2 regions of the Nocardioides sp. NPDC127514 genome follow, and region 1 is predicted to be linked to the other one. Evidence: riboswitches for the same ligand, from Rfam matches in the RefSeq annotation. Region 1 holds a riboswitch; the other holds the start of a gene.
What was found. Region 1 has a riboswitch for glycine ahead of gcvT (glycine cleavage system aminomethyltransferase GcvT). Riboswitches for the same ligand answer to the same signal wherever they lie in the genome.
Positions count from the first base shown of each region.

Region 2: it holds a riboswitch for glycine, as region 1 does, so the genes downstream of both, gcvP (aminomethyl-transferring glycine dehydrogenase) here and gcvT (glycine cleavage system aminomethyltransferase GcvT) in region 1, are expected to answer to the same signal.

Region 1 covers NZ_JBEORF010000028.1:71,919-75,766, reverse strand. The annotation lists gene ABTX24_RS21645 (Crp/Fnr family transcriptional regulator) at 1-246, shown strand, start outside; gene ABTX24_RS21640 (hypothetical protein) at 262-1,086, shown strand; gene ABTX24_RS21635 (CobW family GTP-binding protein) at 1,057-2,094, opposite strand; glycine riboswitch at 2,172-2,267, shown strand; glycine riboswitch at 2,269-2,369, shown strand; gene gcvT (glycine cleavage system aminomethyltransferase GcvT) at 2,426-3,529, shown strand; gene gcvH (glycine cleavage system protein GcvH) at 3,550-3,848, shown strand, end outside.
Region 2 covers NZ_JBEORF010000036.1:11,836-15,683, reverse strand. The annotation lists gene gcvP (aminomethyl-transferring glycine dehydrogenase) at 1-2,022, opposite strand, end outside; glycine riboswitch at 2,082-2,172, opposite strand; gene ABTX24_RS25000 (MerR family transcriptional regulator) at 2,254-2,871, opposite strand; gene ABTX24_RS24995 (MFS transporter) at 3,017-3,848, opposite strand, start outside.

The sequences.
Region 1 (3,848 bases):
GCGGACGCGCCCCGCCGGGTGGCGAAGGCTCTGCTGGACCTCGCCGAGAGGTTCGGCGAGACCACCGACGAAGGTGTGCACGTACGCCACGACCTGACCCAGGAGGAGCTCGCGCAGCTCGTCGGCGCGGCTCGGGAGACGGTCAACAAGGCGCTCGCCGACTTCGCGGCCAAGGGCTGGGTCAGGCTGGAGTCGCGCTCGGTGGTCATCACCGACATGGAACGGATCGTCCGCCGAGCCGGGTGAGCTCTGCTCGTCGGGGTGAGACCATCGAGCATGGTCCTGCCGCTCGATGAGCTGCCTCTGCCCCCGGCCCGGCGGCCGGATCTCGACGAAGACTTCTCCGGCGGGCTGTCCGAGCAGTGGTGGATCCCGCACTATCTGCCGCACTGGACGACGCCGGAGCGGTCCGAGGCTCGCTACCGGCTCCTCCCGGGTGCGCTCGAGCTGCGGATCGAGGCCGACCAGCTCGACTGGCGACCCGAGGACGCGCCGCTGCGGGTCTCGAACCTGCAGACCGGCGCGTACTCCGGTCCGGTCGGCACCGCACGCGGAACGCATCGTCACCGGGAGGACGGGCTGGTGGTGCGGACCGAGACGCCGCAACGGCTCCTGTTCGCTCCCGCTCGCGGTCGCGTCGACGTGACCGTCGCCGCGACCCGGGACGAGGGCTGCATGCTCGCGGCATGGCTGGTCGGCACCGAGCATCTCTCCGGTGAGGACTCCGGGGAGATCTGCCTCTTCGAGATCGATGCGGACGCGATCGGCGCGACCACGGTCGCCCGTTCGGGGGTCAAGGCGCACCACGACCCACGCCTGACCACCGACATGGCAGAGGTCACCGTCCCGTTCGACGCGACCCGGGCCCACACCTGGACGGCGATCTGGGACGGGCAGGAGACCGTCATCGGCTGCGAAGGCCGCGTCGTACGACGTCTTCCCCAGGCTCCGACCTACCCGCTGTTCCTGATGATCGACCTCTTCGAGATCGGGCCGCCCACCGGATCCCACCCGAAGACGGCGACTGTCCATCGGGTCCGGGGATGGACCTCGGTCTCAGAGACTGACGCGGACCAGCTGGCGTAGCCGGCGAAGACCCTCGGTGCTCGGTCGTTCGGCCGGGGCGAGGGCATCGGCAAGGTCCAGCCGGACTGAGTCGGTCTCGAGCTCGAGGCCGATCGCCACGAGCTCGCTCGTCGCGTCCTGTGTCCGCCTGGCCGCGGCGACGTGGGCGCTGCGTCCGACCAGGTTCACGTGGTAGCTGCGCGGTCCCTGACCGGTCGCGACGGCGACGGTCCCCTTGACCCGGTACGCCGTCGCCGGCGGCTCCTCGAGCAGGTCGACCAGTCGACCCGGCTCGATGGTGCCCGGCGTCGTCACGGTGACCGCCCGGGCATGCTGATGAGCCTCGTGCGAGGCGGCCGCCTCGCGCAGCAGCGCGGCGATCGGCAGCTCGTCGGGCGGGTCCTCGGGCACGGCGGCGTCGTAGACGAGCCGCGGGTCGATGCGGCCACCCACGGCGTACGCGATGTGGACCTCGGGGTTGTGCTCGCGCACGCGTCGCTCGATGCGCGCCAGGACCTCGTCCCGCTCGGCAGCCGGAACCAGGTCGGTCTTGTTGATCACGACCAGCGAGGCGGCCGCGAACCGGACCGGCGCCGGGCCCCTGCCGTCGTCGAGGGTCTCGAAGTAGGAGGCGGCGTCGACGACCTCGATGAGCCCACCGCGGCGTACCCGCTCGACACCGCTGAACCGGACCAGCTTGGCCAGCGTGCCGGGCTCGGCGATCCCGCTGGCCTCGACGATGACGACGTCGAGCGCGAGCCGCGGGTGGGTCAGCTTCTCGAGAGCGTCGTCGAGACCACCGGCGTCGGGCAGGCAGCACAGGCAGCCCCCGGCGATCGAGGCCGGCTCGTCGATCTGGCCGGTGACCAGCCCGGCGTCGACGTTGATGTCGCCGAAGTCGTTGACGACCACGCCCACCCGAGCGCCGGGCTGGCGCAGCAGATGGTTGAGCAGCGTGGTCTTACCCGACCCGAGATGACCGGTGAGGATGACCACGGGAACCCGGCTGCTGGTGCTGGTCGGTGGCATCGGGCCATCGTAGGTCGTCATCTTGACGGCTGAGATGGCCACACCTAGGTTTGCCGCACAACTTCACATCCGCCACTTGAACCGCAGCGGGAGAGTCCTTGCCCATCCGGGGTGAGGCGCCGAAGGAGCAAACCTCCCCAGAATCTCTCAGGCCCCATGACCGCTGTGGTGAGGCGACCTCTGGAAAGACAGGATCCGCTGGATCCTGCACCCACGGTGCAAATCGCCCCCATCGGGCGGTGAAGCTCTCAGGTAGCGATGACAGAGCGGGGAGGTCACCCGTCCACGGGTGCCGCTGTCGGCACCCACCACCAGGGAGCCTCCCGCACACATGACCTCACCCGTCCCTACCCCTCTGCACGCGATCCACCAGGCGCTCGGCGCCTCGTTCACCGACTTCGCCGGCTGGAGCATGCCGGTCCGCTACGGCTCGGAGACCGCCGAGCACCATGCCGTACGCACCACCGCGGGCCTCTTCGACCTGTCCCACATGGGCGAGATCGAGGTGACCGGCCCCGAGGCCGGACGCGCCCTCGACCACGCCCTGGTCGGCAGGCCCTCGGCGATCGGCATCGGCCGCGCCCGCTACTCGATGATCTGCGCCGAGGACGGCGGCATCATCGACGACCTGGTCGTCTACCGGCTCGAGCAGGAGCGCTACCTGGTCGTCGCCAACGCGAGCAACGTCGGTGTCGTCGCTCCGGCGCTGGTCGAGCGTTCCCAGGGGTTCGGTGCCGCGGTCCACGACGCCTCCGCGGAGTGGGCGCTGATCGCGGTCCAGGGCCCCGCCTCGGCGGCGATCCTGGCCGCTGTGACCGACCTGGACGTCTCCTCCCTGAAGTACTACGCCATCGACGCCGGCACGGTCGCCGGGGTCGAGGCCCTGCTCGCCCGCACCGGCTACACCGGCGAGGACGGCTTCGAGATCTACTGCGCGCCTTCGTCGGCCGCTGCCGTCTGGGAGGCGCTCACCGAGGCAGGTACGCCGCACGGCCTGCAGCCCGCCGGGCTCGCCTGCCGCGACACTCTCCGGCTCGAGGCCGGCATGCCGCTCTACGGGCACGAGCTGAACCGCGAGACGACCCCCTTCGAGGCCGGTCTCGGCCGGGTCGTCGTCTTCGACAAGCCCGACGGCTTCGTCGGCGACGCCGCCCTGGCCGTACGCCGCGACGAGGGCCCGCGCAGCGTGCTCGTCGGCCTGGTGGCTGCCGGTCGCCGCTCTCCGCGGGCGGGCTACGCCGTCGTGGACCCGGCCACCGGCGACGAGATCGGCGTGGTCACCAGCGGCTCCCCGTCGCCGACTCTCGGACGTCCCATCGCGATGGCGTACGTCCGGCCTGACCTCGCCGCCGCCGGCACCAAGGTCCACGTCGACGTGCGCGGCAGCCGCGAGGACGCCGAGATCGTCGATCTTCCCTTCTACTCCAAGAAATGAGCCGAGAGATGAGCGCAGCCATGAGCAACCCGACCCACCTGTCCTACACCGCCGAGCACGAGTGGATCGAGATCCGAGACGACGTCGCGCGCGTCGGCGTCACCGCCTTCGCCACCGAGGCGCTGGGCGACATCGTCTTCGTCGAGCTGCCCGAGGTCGGCACCAAGATCACCGGGGGAGAGAGCTGCGGTGAGCTGGAGTCGACCAAGTCGGTCAGCGACCTCTTCGCGCCCGCCGACGGCGAGATCCTCGAGATCAACGCGGCCGTCGTCGCCGACCCGGCGCTGATCAACAGCGACCCGTTCGGCGCTGGCTGGCT
Region 2 (3,848 bases), on a different contig from region 1:
CACCAGCGAGCAGACCTCGGTGATGCCCTCCTCGTAGACCCCGTGGGTCGAGGGGTAGGTCACCATGATCGCGGCGACGTTCTCGCCGTGGGCGTCCAGCTTCGCCCGCAGGTCGTCGAGGTCGACGGTGCCGTCCTCGGACGACTTCACGACCTCGACCTTCATCCCGGCCATCACGGCCGAGGCGGCGTTGGTGCCGTGCGCGGAGGACGGCATCAGGCAGATCTTGCGGTGACCCTGGCCCTGCGCGTCCAGGTAGCCGCGGATCGCCATCAGGCCGGCGAACTCACCCTGCGAGCCGGCGTTCGGCTGGATGGAGACCTCGTCGTAGCCGGTGACCTCTGCCAGCCAGCCCTCCAGCTCACCGACCAGACGCGTGTAGCCGGCGGCGTCCTCGGCGGGCACGAACGGGTGCAGGTCGGCGAAGCCGGGCAGCGAGATCGGCTCCATCTCGGTGGTCGCGTTGAGCTTCATGGTGCACGAGCCGAGCGGGATCATGCCCTTGTGCAGCGCGTAGTCGCGCGCCGCCAGCTTGTGCAGGTAGCGCAGCATCTGGGTCTCGCTGTGGTGCGCGTTGAAGACCTCATGGGTCAGGTAGTCGGTGGTGCGCAGCAGGCCGTCAGGCAGCGCGCTGGCCGTGGTGCGGTCGATCTCGTCCAGGTCCGCACCCGCGACGCCGAAGGCGTTGAGCACGGCCGACAGGGTCGAGCGAGTGGTCGCCTCCGAGGTCGAGATACCGACGGTGTCGGCGTCCACGAGACGAAGATGTACGCCGAAACGGCGCGCCGCGGTGACGACGTCTGCCGCCCGGCCGGGGACGGTGACACCCAGCGTGTCGAAGAACGTCTCCGAGACCAGCGGGAGCCCGGCCGACTTGAGCGCGGCGGCCAGGACGGCGGCGTAGCGGTGGGTCCGGGTCGCGATCGTCCGCAGCCCGTCGGGGCCGTGGTAGACGGCGTACATCGAAGCGCCGACGGCCAGCAGCACCTGCGCGGTGCAGATGTTGGAGGTCGCCTTCTCGCGGCGGATGTGCTGCTCGCGGGTCTGCAGAGCGAGACGGTACGCGGGCCGCCCCTCGGCATCGACGGAGACGCCGACGAGACGACCCGGCAGGTGCCGCTCGATCCCCTCGTGGACGGCCATGTAGCCGGCGTGCGGGCCGCCGTAGAAGAGCGGGATGCCGAAGCGCTGGGTGGAGCCGACGACGACGTCGGCGCCGAGGGTGCCGGGCGCCTCCAGGACGGTGAGCGCGAGCAGGTCGGCGGCGACGACGGCGAGCGCACCCCGCTCGTGGGCGGCGTCGATGATCGGCTTGAGGTCGGGGACGCGACCGGAGGCGCCGGGGTACTGCACCAGCACGCCGATCACGTCGCCCTCGGGCAGACCCTGCGAGAGGTCGGCCACGACGACCTCGAGGCCCATCGCCTCGGCACGCACCTTCACGACCTCGATCGACTGCGGCAGGGCGTCGGCGTCGATGACGAACGGACCGGAGCCCTTGCGGTTGGCCCGGTGGACCAGCGCCAGCGCCTCGGCGGCCGCGGTGCCCTCGTCCAGGAGCGAGGAGTTGGCCACCGGGAGGCCGGTCAGGTCGCCGACCATGGTCTGGAAGTTGATGAGCGCCTCGAGGCGGCCCTGGGAGATCTCGGGCTGGTAGGGCGTGTAGGCGGTGTACCAGCTGGGGTCCTCGAGCACGTTGCGACGGATCACCGGCGGCGTCACGGTGGCGTGGTAGCCGAGCCCGATCATCGCCTCGCCGGGCTTGTTGGAGGCTGCGATCTCCCGCGCCAGCGACGCGACCTGCGCCTCGCTCAGCGCGGCCGGCAGGTCCAGCGACTCGACCGAGCGGATCCCGGCCGGGACGGCGGCGTCCATCATCGCTGCTACCGAGTCGTACCCGAGCCGCGCGAGCATGGTCGCCTCGTCGGCGGCCGAGAGTCCGACGTGGCGCGCCACGAACGGGGAGGCGGCGTCGAGCTCGGACAGAGTGGGCGTGTCGGACACAGTGGCTCCTGAGGGCATCTAAGACAACTCGTACGCCCTCCCCCTCTGTCACCGCACCTGCGCCGCTTCAGAGTTGCCTGGTCCGCACAGTCGTGGATGCCTGAGAGTTTCCGGGGAGGAATTGCCCCTTCGGCGCCCCTTCGAGAGGAGCTCTCCCGTGCGGGATGGTCAGCACCTCCAGCATAAACGACACGACCCCGAGGCCCCGCCTCTGCGGGGACCTCGGGGTCTAGTGTTACGTGACGTTTACTAGCCTGCGTTGCGCGCCGCGCGGCGGGCGGAGAGCTCGTCGGACATCGAGGCGACCTGCTCGCCGTCGTCGGTCGTACGCTCGCTGGGGAGCTCGGAGAGCGTGCCCTCGATCTCGCGCCAGACGCCACCGATGGCGATCCCGAAGACGCCCTGCCCGCCCTGGAGCAGGTCGATGACCTCGTCGTTGCTGGTGCACTCGTAGACCGAGGCGCCGTCGCTCATCAGGGTGACGCGGGTCAGGTCGTCGGTGCCTCGCTCACGCAGGTGCTGCACGGCAGCGCGGATCTGCTGCAGCGAGATGCCGGCGTCGAGGAGCCGCTTGATGACCTTGAGGATCAGGATGTCGCGGAAGGAGTAGAGCCGCTGGGTGCCGGAGCCGGTCGCCCCGCGCACGCTCGGCTCGACGAGACCGGTGCGCGCCCAGTAGTCGAGCTGGCGGTAGCTGATCCCCGCAGCGTTGCAGGCCGTCGGCCCGCGGTAACCGGTGTCGCTCGGCAGGGGCGAGACATCGTCGGTGAAGAGAAGGCCCTGCTCGTCAGCCTGCTCCGCCGCGCGTTGCGCGTCGTCGGCGCCGTGCCCGGGCTTCTGCTCGTGGTCGAACACGATGTCCTCCATCGTCTACTCCGTTGTGCGTAACTCCACTCGGGGAATGAACGGCTGCGGCGGGGGGACCACATCGTTGGAGTTACAACAGAGACAACTACAAGGTAAGCGCCGCAAGGGCCCTGGTCAAAGAACCCCCTCCGGCGTGTCGTCCGGGCTAACCCTCAAGTAGAGCCTGAGGCTTTCGACGCCTGGCGGTCGCCACGAGCGCGGTCAGCACCAGGACGCCGGCCCCGACGAGGAGAGATGCCTGCATCCCCGGGAGCGTGAGGATCCCGGACGCACCGGCCCCCAGACCACCGAAGACGGCGACCGCGATCGCGCCGCCCGTCTGCCGGAACGTGCTCAGCGCACCGGTCGCGACACCCACGCGGGCGGGCTCGACGGCGTCGATCAGGTCGGCGGTGACGAGGGTGATCGCCAGTGCGCCGCCGGTGGCGAGCGGGACGAGCAGCACCAGGACCAGCCAGACCGGCGTCGTCGTCGTCAGCAGGAGCAGGGCGAGCATTCCGACCGCGAGGATCAGCTGGCCGCCGACGATCAGCGGGCGCCGGCCCACGACGTACGCCAGGCGCGGCGCCACGACGTTCGCGCAGGTGGTCATGGCCGCCGGAATGACGAACATCAGCCCGGCCTCAGCACCGCTCCAGCCCCGCACCTGCTGGTAGTAGAGGCCGAGCAGGAAGATGCCGCCGTAGAACCCGAAGTTGATGCCGAACCCGGAGACCAGCGCGACCGCGACCCTCCCCTGAGCCACCAGCCCGAGCGGGAGCACCGGCGCGGCCGAGCGACGCTCCACCACGACGAAGGCGACGGCCGCCGAGACGGCTACCGCTGCCGCGAGCAGGGTGGGCGCGTGCCAGCCGGTGTGACCGGCCTCGATGACGGCGTACGTCAGCGCCGACAGCGCGAGCACGGCGAGCGCCTGGCCAGGGAGGTCGAGCGGTGCTCGGCGCCGCACCGCCCGGATCCGCAGACCGGCCAGCAGG